3 regions of the Streptacidiphilus sp. EB103A genome follow, and region 3 is predicted to be linked to each of the others. Evidence: riboswitches for the same ligand, from Rfam matches in the RefSeq annotation. Region 3 holds a riboswitch; each other region holds the start of a gene.
What was found. A riboswitch is a leader RNA that binds a small molecule or an ion and turns the genes downstream of it on or off. The one in region 3 is predicted to bind cyclic di-AMP.

Region 1 (5,154 bases), on a different contig from region 3:
TGGCGGACGCGGCCCTGGGGCAGGTCAGGTAGAACAGCGTGGGGAAGGGGCTGCCGTCCTCCAGCCGCGGCGCGGTCTCCACCACGTCGGGCAGGCCGCAGGGGCAGCGGTGGGCGACGGCGCGCAGCCCGCGCGGCACCCGGCCGAGCTGGGCGGCGATGGCGGCCACGTCGTCTTGAAGCACGCCGTCTTGAGACACGCCTTCCGGGGCGACGCCCTCGGGGGCGTCAGGGGTCTGCGTCATTGCCTTGCTTTCTGGATTCCTGGATAGCTCTAGTTCGAGGGTGCGGCCGCGCCCGCCGCGCCGCTCCGGTCGGACGTCTCCAGCGACTGGAACAGGCTGTCGTACCAGGGCTGCTGCGCCCGGGCCGCGGCGGGAGTCCCCGAGGCGGCACTGCCCGTACCGGTGGTGGGGGCGACCGAGATGAACGGGGTCTCGCCGGGGTAGCCGTAGTGCAGCCGCTCCCTGGCCTGGGCGGCCACGTACGCCGGGTCCTGCCAGCGGGCCTTCTCCCGGCGCAGCTCGTCCACCTGGGCCTGGGCCTGGGCCGCCGCGGCGCGCTGCTGGGCGATCTGCGAGCGCTGGGCGATGAACTGCCGGGTCGGATAGGCCAGCGCGGCGACCAGTGAGCACAGCACCAGGGCCAGCACGGCGGCCCGGCCGGTCAGCCGCGGCCTGCGGGGGCCGGTGCCCTTGGCTGTGCTGCCGCTCACGTACTCGCCCTCCCTGACCTGACCTGTCCTGACACGACCCGACCGGTTGATGTGCCGGTGCCCCGCCGCCCACCCTAGAGGGTGAACACGGCAGGGCACCGGTCAGGCGCGACGAGTCGGTCCGACCGAAGGTCAGGCCTCGCTGGGCTGGAAGCGCGGGAACGCGCCGCGGCCCGCGTACTCGGCGGCGTCGTCGAGGATCTCCTCGATGCGCAGCAGCTGGTTGTACTTGGCGACGCGCTCGGAACGGGCCGGGGCGCCGGTCTTGATCTGGCCGCAGTTGGTGGCGACGGCGAGGTCGGCGATGGTGACGTCCTCGGTCTCGCCGGAGCGGTGCGACATCATGCAGCGGAAGCCGTTGCGCTGGGCCAGCTCCACGGCGTCCAGGGTCTCGGTGAGCGAGCCGATCTGGTTGACCTTCACCAGCAGGGCGTTGGCGGTGCCCTCCTTGATGCCGCGGGCCAGCCGGGTCGGGTTGGTGACGAACAGGTCGTCGCCGACGATCTGCACCTTGTCGCCGATCCTGCCGGTCAGCACGGTCCAGCCGGCCCAGTCGTCCTCGAACAGCGGGTCCTCGATGGAGACCAGCGGGTACGCGGCGACGAGCTCCTCGTAGTACTCGGTCATCTCGGCGGCCGAGCGGGACTTGCCCTCGAACTCGTACTTGCCGTCCTTGTAGAACTCGGACGCGGCGCAGTCCAGGGCCAGGGCGACGTCCTTGCCGGGGGTGTAGCCGGCCAGCTGGATGGCCTCGACGATGAGGTCCAGCGCCTCGCGGTTGCTGTCCAGGTTGGGGGCGAAGCCGCCCTCGTCGCCCAGACCGGTGGAGAGGCCGCGCTTCTTCAGCACGCTCTTGAGGGTGTGGTACACCTCGACGCCCCAGCGGACGGCCTCGGAGAAGGACTCCGCGCCGATCGGGGCGATCATGAACTCCTGGATGTCGACGTTGGAGTCCGCGTGCGAGCCACCATTGAGGATGTTCATCATCGGCACCGGCAGCACATGGGCGTTGGGGCCGCCCAGGTAGCGGAACAGCGGCAGGTCGCTGGCCTCGGAGGCGGCGTGCGCCACGGCGAGGGAGACACCGAGGATCGCGTTGGCGCCGAGGGAGGACTTGTCCGGGGTGGCGTCCAGGTCGAGCATGGCCTGGTCGATCAGGCGCTGCTCGGTGGCGTCGTAGCCGATCAGCTCCGGGCCGATCTGCTCGATGACCGCGAGCACGGCCTTCTCCACGCCCTTGCCGAAGTAGCGCGACAGGTCGCCGTCGCGCAGCTCCAGGGCCTCGAACGCGCCGGTCGAGGCGCCGGACGGAACGGCGGCACGACCGGTGCTGCCGTCGTCGAGGCCGACCTCGACCTCGACCGTGGGGTTGCCTCGTGAGTCGAGGATCTCCCGGGCTACGACGACGTCGATGGACGGCACAGGCATCTCCTAGGGGGGAATACAGGGGTGCTTACGACAAGAGCCTAGCCGCAGCCGGGGGCGGGGCCACCCGGACCTTCCGCCTGTCTCACAGGACGGAGCCCCTACTCACCAGTAGTTCACCTGGCGGGCAGGGGCTCCGTCCCTGAGCAGCTGAGCGCCGCACGGGGTCAGACGACCACGAGCTTCTGGCCGGGGAAGATCAGGTTCGGGTTCGCGCCGACGGTGGACTTGTTGTCCTTGTACAGCTCGGTCCAGCCGCCGCTGAGGTGCGCGGCGGCGGCGATGGCGGAGAGGGAGTCGCCCGACTTGACGGTGTAGTTGCCGTGGCCGACCTTCGGCGCAGCCGTGGTCGTGGTCGTGGTGCGCGTCGCGGGCTTGACGACCTTCGAGGCGGAGTCCGTGGCAGCGGTCGACCGGTGCTTGCCGGTACTGCTGCTCTGCGTGGTCGTGCTCGTCGTCGAGTCGGAGCTCGAGCTCGACGAGGACGAACTGGAAGAGGAGGACGAGCCCGCGGTGCTCACCGAGGCGGCGGCGCCGCCCTGGGTGAGTCCGGCCTTCGGCCCGCAGACCGGCCAGGCACCGGGCCCCTGCGAAGCCAGCACCTTCTCGGCTATCGATATCTGCTGGCCCTTGGTGGCGTGGTCCGCGGTGGACGCGTACTGGCCGCCGCCGTAGGCGCTCCAGGTGGAGGCGGAGAACTGCAGCCCGCCGTAGTACCCGTTGCCGGTGTTGATGGACCAGTCCCCGCCGCTCTCGCAGCTGGCGACCTTGTCCCAGGTGGAGACGGAGGCGGCAGAGGCGCTGGTCGCGCCGATCAGCGGCAGAGCTATGCCGGCGGTGCCGAGGCTCGCGGTCGCGACCAGGCGCTTGGTCTGACTGGTGCGCGGCTTGCGATGGCGTCCGGGCGTGTTGAAAGGCATGGCAGGTACCCTCTCCGACGCCTGCGAGGTGAGCTGTCGGGTTCGGGCCGTGAGGTAGCCCGGGCGCTGACGCGCCTTCACCCCAAGCCGCAGCCTTGAGAACTGCGGCAACTTACCTGGGTCCCCCGCTCCTGCCCAATCCTGAAGTTCGAGTTCCGCTCCCCGGCTGGACAGGACTCGGCGTCCCGCGGAGCGGCCGCCCGCGCATGCAGGCGTTCCGGGAAGGCTAGACATATCAGCTGCTTAATCACAAGCCCATCCCGTCACACAAGGAGCGACAAATCACCCAGATCGGACCAGCCTTGGATCAAAGCTTCCGGGTCAGCACCCGCATCAAGCAGTCGCTTCTGGCGCGCCTCGGCCCCGCCAGTGAACCCGATGAACTTGACCCCAGCCTCAGCCGCCGCACTCACATCAGAGGGGGCGTCACCAATGAAGACGCAGTGCCCTGCATCCCCCAACGGCCCCAGCGACTTGAGCGCCTCCAGCAGAAGATGCGGGTTCGGCTTCATCAGGTGCGGATCATCCGGCCGACCGAAGACTTGCTCCGCCTGGATCGCCCCCACCTTCACCCCGTCACGACACAGATAATCCACGATGGCCGCTGCCGCATTGTTGCTGACGATCCTCACCGTCTTCCCCAGGGCAATCAGGCCCGATATCGCCTCGGAAGCACCGGGCGTCGCCCGCGCCGACTTGACCGCCATCCGTTCGGCGCCGGAGAGCCAATCGTGGAACTGACGGGTCAGGAGACGAATCTCCCCATCGGACGCCCCACGGCTCAGCAGCGCACCAGGAAGCCTTCTGAGGAGTAGGTGCGGATCATCCATCCCTGCGAGATCCGGCGGCAGATCCGCCCCAGCCCTGGCGAGCCGTCCTCGAAGATCCTCTGCCACACCCACGGCGGTCAAACTGGCGAAAACCGAGCAAATGGGTCCGTCGAAATCAAGTAGGACCACGGACGCCGCAGACAACATCCGGGCTGCCGCACCATGTTGTACCGACAATGCAGCCACTCGCTCTCATGGTCCACGGGTCCACGTACCCTAGGAGTGCACGGCCTGACCCGCCGTCACCCGATTCACGGTACGCCCGAGCACCCCGAGGAACGCACAGGTTCAACGATGGCAAGGCTCAACTTCCTCCGACGCGGCTGCGGTGCCACTCGCGCAGAGCAGTTGCGATCTGCCGGCGGTCGGGGGTGCGCTCCAGTTGCAACGGCGCGGCGGCACGCTGCAGCGCGCTCTCGATACGGGCGACGGCCCGGGCGAATACACCCTCCTCGATCAGCGCTCCGAGACTGGATGCAGCACGAAGGATGTCTGGATAGATCGACTGCGCCCGCTCATAGGCCAGATAGATCGGGAGATCGGCCCGGATACCCTCGGTCAGCCCTGGCCGAGCAGCATCCAGGCTTGCTTTCCAGGACCCGATCACGGAGTCGAACTGTGAAGCCGGGTACCCCATACGCACCATATGTGTGGAAATGTCATAAATCGGATCACCCGTCATCGCAAACTCCCAATCGATGACGCTCACCCGATCCTGCGGGCCTACTACAAGGTTTCCGCGGTGCAGGTCAGTGTGAAGAAGGCAGAACGGTCTCCGCTTGAGCCTGGGGATACGGTCGACGAATCTCTGCAGCGCGTGTTCCGGAAGTCCGAGTCGTTCCAGCAGAGGGTGCAACTTCTCTCTGACCAGCGGCTCGACGTCCCGCTGGGCAAAGGTCGCGAGCCGCCTGATGAAAGCCGAGGAGTCATCCCCACTTGGCCAATCGCTGGGGACTCTGGGCAGGTCGACCTCCTGCACCTTGGCCATGGCTGCAAAGATTCCCACGATCTCGTCCAAGAGCGGGGATGGGAGTGCGCTGCCACGCGGGTAGACCGCATCGAGGGTATCCCCCTCGATGAACAGCAAGACCAGAGGCTCTTCCTCGATCCCAGCCCCAGGCTGTCGGGCCGGCCTGAGCGGCTGCGGGGAAAGGTCAGCCAGGTGCGGGCTCGACTTGCTCACGTACTGGAGCACTTCATACTCGTCGTTCCACATCCGTGGCACCAACGGCAGCGTATCCCGACGCTCACGCACGAGGACCGAA
Region 2 (5,154 bases), on a different contig from region 3:
TGGTGACGGCGGCGATCGCGGAGTAGCCGGCCGGGTCGGCGCCGAGCAGCCGTCCGAACTGGTCCAGCCCGAGCGGGGCGAGCAGGACCGTCCGCTGACCCCAGCCGGTGCCCCAGACCGCGCTGACGGCCGGGACCGCCCGGTCCGCCTCGGCGGCGAGCTGCTGCAGCGTGCCCGGGTCGCGCAGCCCCAGCACCAGGCTGGAGCGGCCCTGGACCACGGTGACCGGGCCGAGGTCCCAGAGCTGGACGTCGCCGCCGGGGTGGTCGCTGTCCGAGCTGAGCAGCCACGCGCCGCCGTCCGCGCTGCGCGTGAAGGTGAGGTACTGGGTCGCGGTGACCGGCTCGGAGTCGAAACCGCTGAGCCGGTACGACAGTTCGACCCGGGTCGCGAGCCGCGCCGCGCCCTCGGCGCCGATCACCGCCGGCAGCGGATAGGCGTCCAGGGCCTTGAGCCGGTACTCCCACGCACCGACGGGCACCTGGGCCAGATTGCCCAGCATCGCGGCGCCGCTGTCGCGAAGGGCCTGCGCGGTGGGCAGCACCGTCGCGGCCAGCGCGGCCTGGTCCCGGGCCCGTACGGCGGCGGCGCGGCGGTCCAGGACCGCCTGCAGGGCCGCTGAGGTGGCCGGGTCCGCGGCAGGTCCGGCGTCGGCGGAGTGCTGCCGGTCGTGCCACTCCTCGCCGCCCAGGGCGCCGGCGACCAGCAGCGCGGCACCGGCGGCCAGCACCGCCCGGCGTCCGGCCGCCATCAGCGGCACCGTCCCCGGGACGGGTCAGATCCGGACCACACTGGCGACGGGCATGTCGCCGACCCGCTCGTAGCGGACCCTGGCCCCCGGGTAGGGCGCATGGATGACCGTCCCATTGCCTGCGTACATCCCGACGTGGTGCATGTCGCCGTAGTAGATCACGAGGTCACCGGGCCTCGCCTGACTCAGCGGGATCCGCTGTCCGGCGAAGGCCTGGCCCTGCGAGGTACGCGGCAGCGTCACTCCGGCATGACGCCAGGACCAGTACATCAGCCCGGAACAGTCGAACGATCCCGGGCCCGCGGATCCGTACACATAGGGCTTGCCGAGGGCGCTCTCCGCGGCCGCCAGCGCCTCGGCCGCGCGCCCCGAGGCCGGTCCCTGGTCCGACGGCAGCTGCTGCTCGGCGACCTGGGCCGCCACCCCCGCCGCGTCCGCCTCGGTCTGCTGGAGCTGGGCGCGCTGCGCCGCGGTCAGCGTGTCCAGCAGCGCCTTGGCATGGCCGAGCCGCTGCTGGACCTGGGCCTTGCTGTCGGCGATGGACTGCCGCAGCGTCTCCAGCTGGGCCAGCTGGGCCACCGCCTCGGTCCGGTCCTGCACCAGCTGCCGCTGGTCCTCCTCGATCTGCTGGAGCTTCAGCGCGGCCACGGTGTCGGCCTGGTCCGCGGTCGAGGCCTGCTCCAGGTACTGGTCGGGGTGCGCGTTGAGCAGCAGTTTCACCAGCGGGTCCACCCCGCCGCCCTGCCGGTACTGGGCGCTGGCGATCGAACCCATGGACTGGATCAGGGCGTTCACATGCTGCTGCTCCTCGGCGACCCGCTGCTGCAGCAGCACGGACTCGCGCTGGAGCGCGCGCTCCTTCTCCCGCGCCCCGTCGTACTGCTGGCCGGCCACCTCCGCCTGCGCGTAGAGGCCGTCCAGCTGGTGCTGCACGTCGTCGGCGGTGACCGGGGCGCCACCGCCGGAACTGCCGCCGCCCGGGTCGCCCGGAGTGGCCAGCGCGCTGCCGCCGGCCGCCAGGACCGCCGCCGTGGCCGCCGCCACGGTCGCCGCGGTGCGCGACAGGGCTGCCACGGTGGAGTACTGGCCCAGCGGTCGGACACGTCGGTGGGACGCCACGGGGACTGGCTCCATTCGTCGAAGCAGAGGGCCGAGCGCCGACGTTAGCGAGTCGGACACATAGAGTCCAAACCCCAGCAAGGACGAAAATATCCCCTAAATTAGTACAACTTGACGAAACGCCACGTCGGAATAGGTGGGCCCGGACACGGCGACGGGCCCGACCCCCGTCAGGGGATCGGGCCCGTACAGCCGTTTGGGCGGCTCGCCGAACTCAGATGTGGCGCATCGCGTAGATGGAGCCGATCGTGTCGATGCTCTCGTACTTCACCACAGTGCCGGTGTGCGGGGCGTGCAGCACCATGTTGTTGCCGGCGTAGATGCCGACGTGCGAGTCACTGTTGAAGAAGACCAGGTCGCCGACCTGAAGGTTGGCGCGGCTGACCGCGGTGCCGGCGTTGATCTGGTCGTAGGTGGTACGGCCGATGGACACCCCGGCCTGGGCGTACGCCCACTGGGTCAGCCCGGAGCAGTCGAAGGTGTTCGGACCGGTGGCGCCGTAGACGTACGCGTCGCCGAGCTTGGTCTGGGCGGCGGCGTAGGCGGTCGCCTCCACCGAGTCGCCGGCCTTGGACGAGGACGAGCCCGAGGCACTGCTGGACGAGGAAGAGGAAGAGGAGCTGCTCACGGCGGCGGCGGCCTTGGAGGCGGCGGCGGCGTTGGCGGCCTTGAGCGCGGCCGCCTGGGCGGAGGTGAGGGAGTCCAGCTTCGCCTGGGCGGCGGCGAGCTTCTGCTGCACCGCGGCCTTGGAGGCGGCGAGCTGCTTGCTGGTGGCGTCGAGGGCCTTCAGCTTGGTCTCGGCCTCGGCCTTCTCGTTGTTGAGCGTCGACTGCTCGCTCTTCAACTCGGCCAGCATGTTCGACTGGCTGGCGGTGATCTGGCTCTGCGCCGACGCCTGGTTCAGGTACGACTCCGGGTCGGTGGAGAGCATCAGCTGGACCGACGGGTCGATCGACCCGCTGCGGTACATCGCGCTGGCGACCGAGCCGAGGGCGGTGGCCTTGGCGGTGACCGAGGCCTGCTGGCGGGCGACCTGGTCCTGCAGCGTGCTGACCTGCTTCTGCAGGGTCTGCTGGTCGGACTGCGCCTTGTCGTACTGCTGAACCGCCGTGTCGGCGTCGCTGTTCAGCTTGTCGATCTGGGCCTTGAGTTGGGCAGTGGTCTGCGTCGGGGCCGCCTGCGCCGACTGGGCAGCGGTCGCGGAGAGGGCGACGGTGGTGGCCGCTGCAGCCGTGAGCACGGTTATGCGAGCGCGACCAGGGGCTTTGGGACGACGATGGGACGCCACGAAGGCGAGCTCCTTCTTCCTACGTCCGCCTACCGGGTGAGCTGACGGGTTCGGGCTGGAAGACGTGCCCTACGGCGCTTCACCGGCGTACCGGCCTGGCGTCGATTCACCCCGAGGAACGTGGTTCCCCGGCTCCGAGACTGACGGCGCTCCCCTGTGGTCACCCCGATGGCTTCGGGACGGCCTGCCGTACGGTCGGACTCGGCGGAAACCCCCGCTGTCACCCGGGATGGGTGATCGACTTCGCGGTGGTTCGATCGATGACACTAGTGACCCAACCGTGATCCGTTCAAATCCCTGTAAGTAAAAACTATCTTTGGTTACGACACCGCATCAGATTTCGAACGGAACGTAGTCGCGGCATGACCATCTGACGACGACATGGCGGTCAAATCGGTCATCCGGCCGAGGCGTTGGAGGCCGTGGTGACGTGAGTCACATCACGAGACAACCCTCGCCTCAGCCGACTCCCAAACCTTCGACCCGGAGGTGGCTCTCCGTCAGAAGCGACGAATCGCCACGATCGACCCGAAGTAGGACATCGGCTGGATGGACACGTTGTAGCCGTACTCGGGGGCGTTCAGCAGCATCCCGTTGCCGGCGTAGAGGCCGACATGGTTGCCGTGCTCCAGCACCACGATGTCGCCCACCTTCAGGTCGGCGCTGGAGGCCACCAGGGTGCCCACGGACTCGTCGGAGAAGGAGGAGTGCGGCAGGCTGATCCCGGCGTGGGCGAAGGCCCACATCACCAGGCCGGAGCAGTCGAAGGCATTGGGGCCCGAGGCGCCGAAGGAGTAGGGGGCGACCCCGACCTTGCTCATCGCCGCCTCCATCGCCGTACGGGCGGCGGCGGATATCCCGGAGAGGTTGATCTGGGAGACCGACATGTGGTTGTCGGTGGAGTTCACAGAGCCGTAGGCGCCGCCGGTGCTGGTCCCCTGCGACTTGGCGGCCGCCGCCAGCACTGCGGCACGGGCCGACGCGGAGAGCGAACTGAGCACGCTCTGGGCGTGGTTGAGCTTGGACTGGGCGGTGTTCTTGGCCGACTGCATCTGCTGGAGCAGGCTCTGCTGGGCCGTCAGCTCCTGGGCCGCCTGCGCCTTCTCCTCGGCCAGGGTCTTCTCCTGGCTCTGCAACTGCTGGAGCATGGCGGCCTGGCTGCCGGCGACCCGGCTCTGGGTGGACGCCTGGCTCAGGTACTCGGTCGGGTTCGAGGCGAGCAGCAGCTTCACCGTCGGGTCGACGGCGCCGTTGCGGTACTCAGCGCTGGCCATCTGCCCCAGCTGGCCCAACTCCTTGTTCACCGCGGCCTGCTGCCGGGCTATCTCGTCCTGGAGCACATTGGTCTGCCGCTGCAGCGTCTGCTCCTGGGTCTGCGCCTGGTCGTACTGCTCCGTCGCCGCGCTCGCCGCCGCCTGGTCCGCCTCGACCTGGGACTTCGCCTGGTCGCTGGTGGTCATCGGCGCTGCCTGCGCGGATGCCTGGGCCGAGAGGGCCACAGCGGTGGCGGCGGCCGCGGTCAGGATCGACACCTTGGCGCGGCTGGGTTGCTTGGGGCGACGGTGCGTGGCCACAGAAGCTGGTTCCCTTCGAGCAAACGCTGGCGAACACAGACAGAGGTTCACAGACATAGGTTCGAAGGGAGAGACTAGTGAGAGAGATGTGACTCTGTCGCCCTGGGCGGGAAGTCCGGGTATGAATGGGAGCAATGTCCTTTATATGAAAGGGTTTAAAGCCGCCCGGACGACTATTCAGTTCAGGTGCGGACAAGACGCCGCAGCAGCATCGCCGAGGGCACCGGCCGCGCGCCGGCCTTCCGTACTCCGTCGGCCACTTCCCGGTCGGTCGACACCACCACCACCGGACGGCCCTCGGGCTCGGCCCGCACCAGACGGCGGATCAACTCGTCGGCGTTCTCCCCGGAGCGGCTGAAGAGCACCCTCACCCCGCGCGGCGGAGCCATCGGCACCGGTGCGTCCAGATCCTTGCCGTCGAA
Region 3 (5,154 bases):
AGATCGGCAACGCGCTCAGCGCGTTCGGCAGCGGCTTCACCGTCCCCTACATGTTCGTCTACGTGAGCGCGGTCCGCGGTCTCGGCTCGATGACCGCGTGGCTGGTGTTCACCCTGTTCGCGCTGGCCGCCCTGGTCGCGCTGCCCCTCGCCGGGCGCGGCATCGACCGCTACGGGGCCCGTCCGGTGCTGGTCGCCGGGGCGGTGACGGCCGCCGCCGGAGCGCTGGCCTTCGGCCATGCCTCGGGCAGCGGGCACATCCTGATGTCCGCGTTCCTCTTCGGCGCCGGGGTCGCCGCGGTGCAGCCGGCGCTGGCGACGATGATCGTCCGCTGCTCCACCCGGGAGACCAGGGCGCATGCCTTCGCACTGCAGTTCACCCTGGTCAACCTGGGCATGGGCATCGGCGCGCTGATCGGCGGCCAGATCGTGGACGTCAGCCGTCCGGCCAGCCTGACCCTGCTGTTCACCGTCGAGGCGATCATGTTCCTGGTGCTCGCCGCCGTCACCGGCACCATCCGGATGCCCGCCGCAGCGGCGGCCCCGGCAGTAGTGGTCGCGAAGCCGAAGTCGGAGCTTCGGACCCTGCTGGCGGACAAGGCCATGGTGCGGATCTGCCTGCTCGCCGGGCTGATCTTCTTCACCTGCTACGGCCAGTTCGAGTCCGGCGTCGCCGCGTACGCCACCGACGTCGTCGGCACCTCGCCGTCCGTCCTCGGGCTGGCGCTGGGTGTGAACACGCTGGCCATCGTGGTGCTGCAGATGATCGTCGTACGGATCACCGCGCGCCGTCGCCGCAGCACCGCGATCGCGGCGACCGGCGTGGTGTGGCTGAGCGCCTGGGCTGCGGCCGCCGTGGCCGGCCTGGTGTCCGGCGGCACGGTGGCGACCGCCGCGATGCTCTCCGTCTACATGCTGTTCGGCGTCGGCGAGGCGCTGCTCGCGCCCACGCTCGGGCCGATCATCGCGGACCTGGCCCCGGCGCATCTGCTGGGCAGCTACAACGCCGCGTTCGCGCTGGTCAAGCAGGTTGCCATCGCTATGGGCCCGGCGGCCGGGGTGCTGCTCGTCGGCGCCGGTCTGCCCGCCGAGTACATCGTGGTGATGGCCGGCTGCACGGTGCTGATCGTGGTGCTGGCGGTCCGGCTGCGGACGCAGCTGACCGGCGCGCAGGACAACGCCGTGCGCCGGACCAGGGTGGTCACCACCTCGGTCGAGCCTCGGCTGGCGGCGGAGCTGCGTCCGGCGGCGTGACGCGGGTTCGGGGACGTGACGCGGGTTCGGGGACGGCTTCGGTGAACGCTCGGGGACCGAGTGGTGAATAAGGGGCGCGAGGGGGTGGAGGGTCTACAGCGCTGTAGTACTTTCTGACTGCCCGCTGTCGATCCCCTTGCCGAAGGCCACCGATGTCGTCCGTCCTCACCTATCCAGAAGCGATCGGCGTCGGCCTGCTCCAGGGCGTCACGGAGCTCTTCCCGGTCTCCAGTCTCGGCCACAGCATCCTGGTGCCCGCCCTCATCGGCGGCTCCTGGAAGCGCGACCTCAATGTCGCCGCGGCCGACTCCCCGTACCTCAATGTGCTGATCGGCCTGCACCTGGCCACCGCGCTGGCGCTGGTGGTGTTCTTCTGGCGGGACTGGGTCCGGGTGATCTCCGGCTTCGTCAGCTCGGTCCGCGAGCGGCGGATCGAGACCGTCGACCAGAAGCTGGCCTGGCTGCTGATCGTGGCGACCATCCCGGTCGGCATCGCCGGACTCGCGCTGGACAAGGTCTTCCGTGAGCACCTGGGCAAGCCCATCCCGGCGGCGATCTTCCTGACCCTCAACGGGCTGGTGCTGTTCGTCGCCGAGCGGCTCAAGCGCGGCGGGACCGGTCGGCGCAGGGCCGGGGACGCGGTCCCGGTCGAGCCGGGCCTCGGCGAGGAGGAGGTGCACCCCGACGTGCTCTCCGACCGCAGGATCACCAAGCTGAGCTGGGGCTCGGCCCTGGTCGTCGGCTGCGCCCAGATCCTGGCGCTGCTGCCGGGCATCAGCCGTTCCGGGGCGACCATCAGCGCGGGCATCTTCAAGGGCCTGCGGCACGAGGACTCGGCCCGCTTCGCCTTCCTGCTGGCGACCCCGGTGATCGGCGCGGCCGCGCTGCTCAAGGTGCCCTCGCTGATGGGGCATCAGGGCGACGGCATCCGCGGCCAGGTGCTGGCCGGCGCGGTGGCGGCGTTCGTCGCCGGGTATGTCGCCGTGCGGTTCCTCACCAAGTACTTCGAGACCAGGACGCTGACGCCGTTCGCGATCTACTGCACGGTCGCGGGACTCGGCAGCCTCGCCTATCTGACCCTGGCGTAGCCGCCACAGCCGGCTACGGCGGCGTAGGGCCGTCCGGGGTCGTCCCTCGTACGGGTGATCGGGGCGCTCCTTCCGCGTTGCTGCACCCGGGAAGCTCCATTCCTCTGATCCCATGATCGTGGAAGATCCTCCGCTGTCGCGGGGGTGGAGCGTGGGAGGGAGTGCCGTGCGAGGGGTTCGGCGACGGATTGCCGCGATCGCCGGTGCGGCTGGGACGTTGCTGCTGCTCGGCGGCTGCATGACGGTGACCGGGCAGGCGCCGGGCCACCGGGGCGCGCCGGGCGACGCCGCCACCCCCGGGGCCGCCCACGGCGCCGGTGAGGTGGGCTACGCCCACCCGTTCGTGCCGTTGCCCTCGGTGAGCCTCGCCCCCGTCCCGGACGGCTACGACCCCTCGGCGGACGCGAGTGCCGCGGTGGCAGCGGCCGTTGCCGCGGCCTCGGCGGACGGCAGGCCGGTCCTGCTCGACTTCGGCTCGTCCTGGTGCGAGGACTGCCGGGCACTGTCCGCGCTGGTGGACACCGGGGGGGTGCACCGGATCCTGGCCCGCAACTACCACCTGGTGACGGTGGATGTCGGGCACTACGACCGCAACACCCAACTCGCCTCCCGCTACGTCTCCTTGGCGCAGAGCGGAATTCCCGCCCTGGTGCTGCTCGGCCCGGACGGCACCAGGACGGACACCGGGGACCCGTCCGAGTTCGCCAACGCGCGCAACCTGGACGCCGACGGATTCGCCGGAACCCTGGTGGACTGGCTCTATCTGCGGTCCCGGTGAGACTGCCGCAAATGTGAGATTGGCGGGAAGGTGAGATTGGCGGGAAGGTGAGAACAGTCGGGCTGATGCATACTCAGGGGTGGTCAGTACGGGGCAGAACCGGACAAATCTCGGTACCGCTCCGTGAGCACTCAACTGCACCCCCGGGATTGCTTGGCATCAACCGTCACTGGGATTACCGTTCAATAACGCAGTGCGAAGGTCTGCCGTTGCTTTGACGGCGTCGTACGCGGTCGCCTAATCCTGTCTGGAACCGGGGAACCACGCACGCAGGGGTGAATCGGCCGAAACTGGCCGTAGGGGACCTTCCTCTCCGAACCCGTCAGCTAACCCGGTCGGCGAGATGGAAGGAAAGGAGCACGCCGAACGTGGCGTCGAACTCGCCCGCCTGGGCACCCGTGGCACCCGTACAGCCGATTCCGCCGCAGCGCAGCGCCCCGGCGGTGCTGGGCTTCGCGGCGATGGCGGCGGTCGGTGCCACCGGAGCCGTCGCGCTCGCGGCCCCTTCCGCGTCGGCGGCCGTACGCGAGACCGGGGGCAGCACCCTGGTCGCCCAGGAGCAGGCCCACGGCGCGACGGCGACGCTCACCAGACCGACCGGCGACCCGGGCACTGCCCTCGCCGACCGGATCCGCACCCAGGCCACCCAGCAGCGGGCGACCGTGGAGGACACGGCCCGGCGCCAGGCGGCGGTCGAGGCGGAGGCACGCAAGACAGCCGTCAGGGAAGCAGAAGCCAGGGAAGCAGCAGCCAGGGAGGCGGCGGCCCGTGAGGCGGCCGCACACGAGGCGGCGGAACGGGCCCGGGCAGTCGAGCAGGCCGCCCAGGAAGCCGCGACCCAGGCGGTGGCGGAGGCAGCCCGGCAGGCCGCGGCGGCGCAGGCGGCGGCCCAGGCCGCGGTGACACAGGCGCAGAACGCGGCCGGCGGCGTCGGCACCCTGGTGTCCCCGGTCGCCTCGGCGGTCGCCGGATCCGGCTTCGGCCAGTCCGACTCGCTCTGGTCCCAGCTGCACACCGGGCAGGACTTCACCGCCCCGACCGGCACCCCGGTCGCCGCGGTCGGCAGCGGCGCCATCACCTCGGCCGGCTGGGCCGGCGCCTACGGCTACCGCGTGGTGGAGACCCTGGCCGACGGCACCGAGGTCTGGTACTGCCACCTCTCGGTGATCGGCGTCGGCTCCGGCGAGGTGACGGCCGGTCAGCCCATCGGCCGGGTCGGCGCGACCGGCAGCAACGTCAACGCCCCGCACCTGCACCTGGAGGTGCGCCCCGGCGGCGGCGAGCCGGTGGACCCGGCGCTGTGGCTGTCCCAGCACGGCCTCGCGCTCTGACCCGGGAGAACTGAGTACCGGAGAACTGAGCACCCCTGAACTCCGACGGTCCCGGTGACAACCCCCCGACACCGGGACCGTCGGTCTGTCCGGCCACCGGGTGCGTTCCTTTCTCAGTTGGTCCTGGTGTTCCGCAGGTGCAGGCCCATGTAGCCGATGTAGATCTTCCCCGTCCCCGAGCAGTCGTCGAAGTAGTGCAGCCGGGGGGCGGTGCCGCCACCGCCTATCCGGAGGTGGGCGCCCATGAAGACCTTGCCGCCGGCGTTGACCTCGACCGGGACCGGGAGTTCGCGCTCGCCCTTCCACTTGGTGTTGGTGCGGACGGTGCGTGACTCGTCGCGGATCACCTTGCGCGGCGGGAAGACATGGCAGTCGACCGGGGTGTTCTCGCACCAGCGGCGGAAGTCGCCGCCGGACTCGCCGTGCACCGCGGCCTCGGCGTAGTCCTGCAGGGCGAGCAGCGCGTCCCAGGCCATCCTGACCCAGGTCGGGTGGTCGGTCTGGTCGTCCAGCTCCCGGGTCAGCCGGGGGTCGCCGGTGAAGGAGAGCAGCGGGAACTCGCCGATCCGTTCGATCAGTTCGGCGAAGGAGACCGGGTCGACCCGGCCCGCGGCCGGCTCGGCGCGGGTCGCGCCCTCGCCGCCGTCCGCCTCGGCCAGCCGCCCGCGCAGCGACCTGACCTGGGTGCGGGCCTCGCGCAGCTC

Region 1: linked by a shared signal. The riboswitch ahead of ABH941_RS35560 (transglycosylase family protein) and the one ahead of ABH941_RS38380 (M23 family metallopeptidase) in region 3 are both predicted to bind cyclic di-AMP.
Region 2: linked by a shared signal. The riboswitch ahead of ABH941_RS05765 (NlpC/P60 family protein) and the one ahead of ABH941_RS38380 (M23 family metallopeptidase) in region 3 are both predicted to bind cyclic di-AMP.

Annotation. Positions count from the first base shown of each region.
Region 1 is NZ_JBGCAQ010000027.1:95,999-101,152, reverse strand. It holds gene ABH941_RS35575 (DUF501 domain-containing protein) at 1-244, opposite strand, end outside; gene ABH941_RS35570 (septum formation initiator family protein) at 274-714, opposite strand; gene eno (phosphopyruvate hydratase) at 847-2,136, opposite strand; gene ABH941_RS35560 (transglycosylase family protein) at 2,307-3,059, opposite strand; cyclic di-AMP (ydaO/yuaA leader) riboswitch at 3,063-3,220, opposite strand; gene ABH941_RS35555 (HAD family hydrolase) at 3,323-4,075, opposite strand; gene ABH941_RS35550 (phosphotransferase family protein) at 4,194-5,105, opposite strand.
Region 2 is NZ_JBGCAQ010000003.1:120,728-125,881, reverse strand. It holds gene ABH941_RS05775 (hypothetical protein) at 1-751, opposite strand, end outside; gene ABH941_RS05770 (NlpC/P60 family protein) at 776-1,870, opposite strand; gene ABH941_RS05765 (NlpC/P60 family protein) at 2,085-3,110, opposite strand; cyclic di-AMP (ydaO/yuaA leader) riboswitch at 3,169-3,317, opposite strand; gene ABH941_RS05760 (NlpC/P60 family protein) at 3,659-4,732, opposite strand; gene ABH941_RS05755 (NYN domain-containing protein) at 4,915-5,154, opposite strand, start outside.
Region 3 is NZ_JBGCAQ010000034.1:18,674-23,827, reverse strand. It holds gene ABH941_RS38395 (MFS transporter) at 1-1,253, shown strand, start outside; gene ABH941_RS38390 (undecaprenyl-diphosphate phosphatase) at 1,406-2,341, shown strand; gene ABH941_RS38385 (thioredoxin family protein) at 2,508-3,119, shown strand; cyclic di-AMP (ydaO/yuaA leader) riboswitch at 3,344-3,475, shown strand; gene ABH941_RS38380 (M23 family metallopeptidase) at 3,488-4,450, shown strand; gene ABH941_RS38375 (hypothetical protein) at 4,564-5,154, opposite strand, start outside.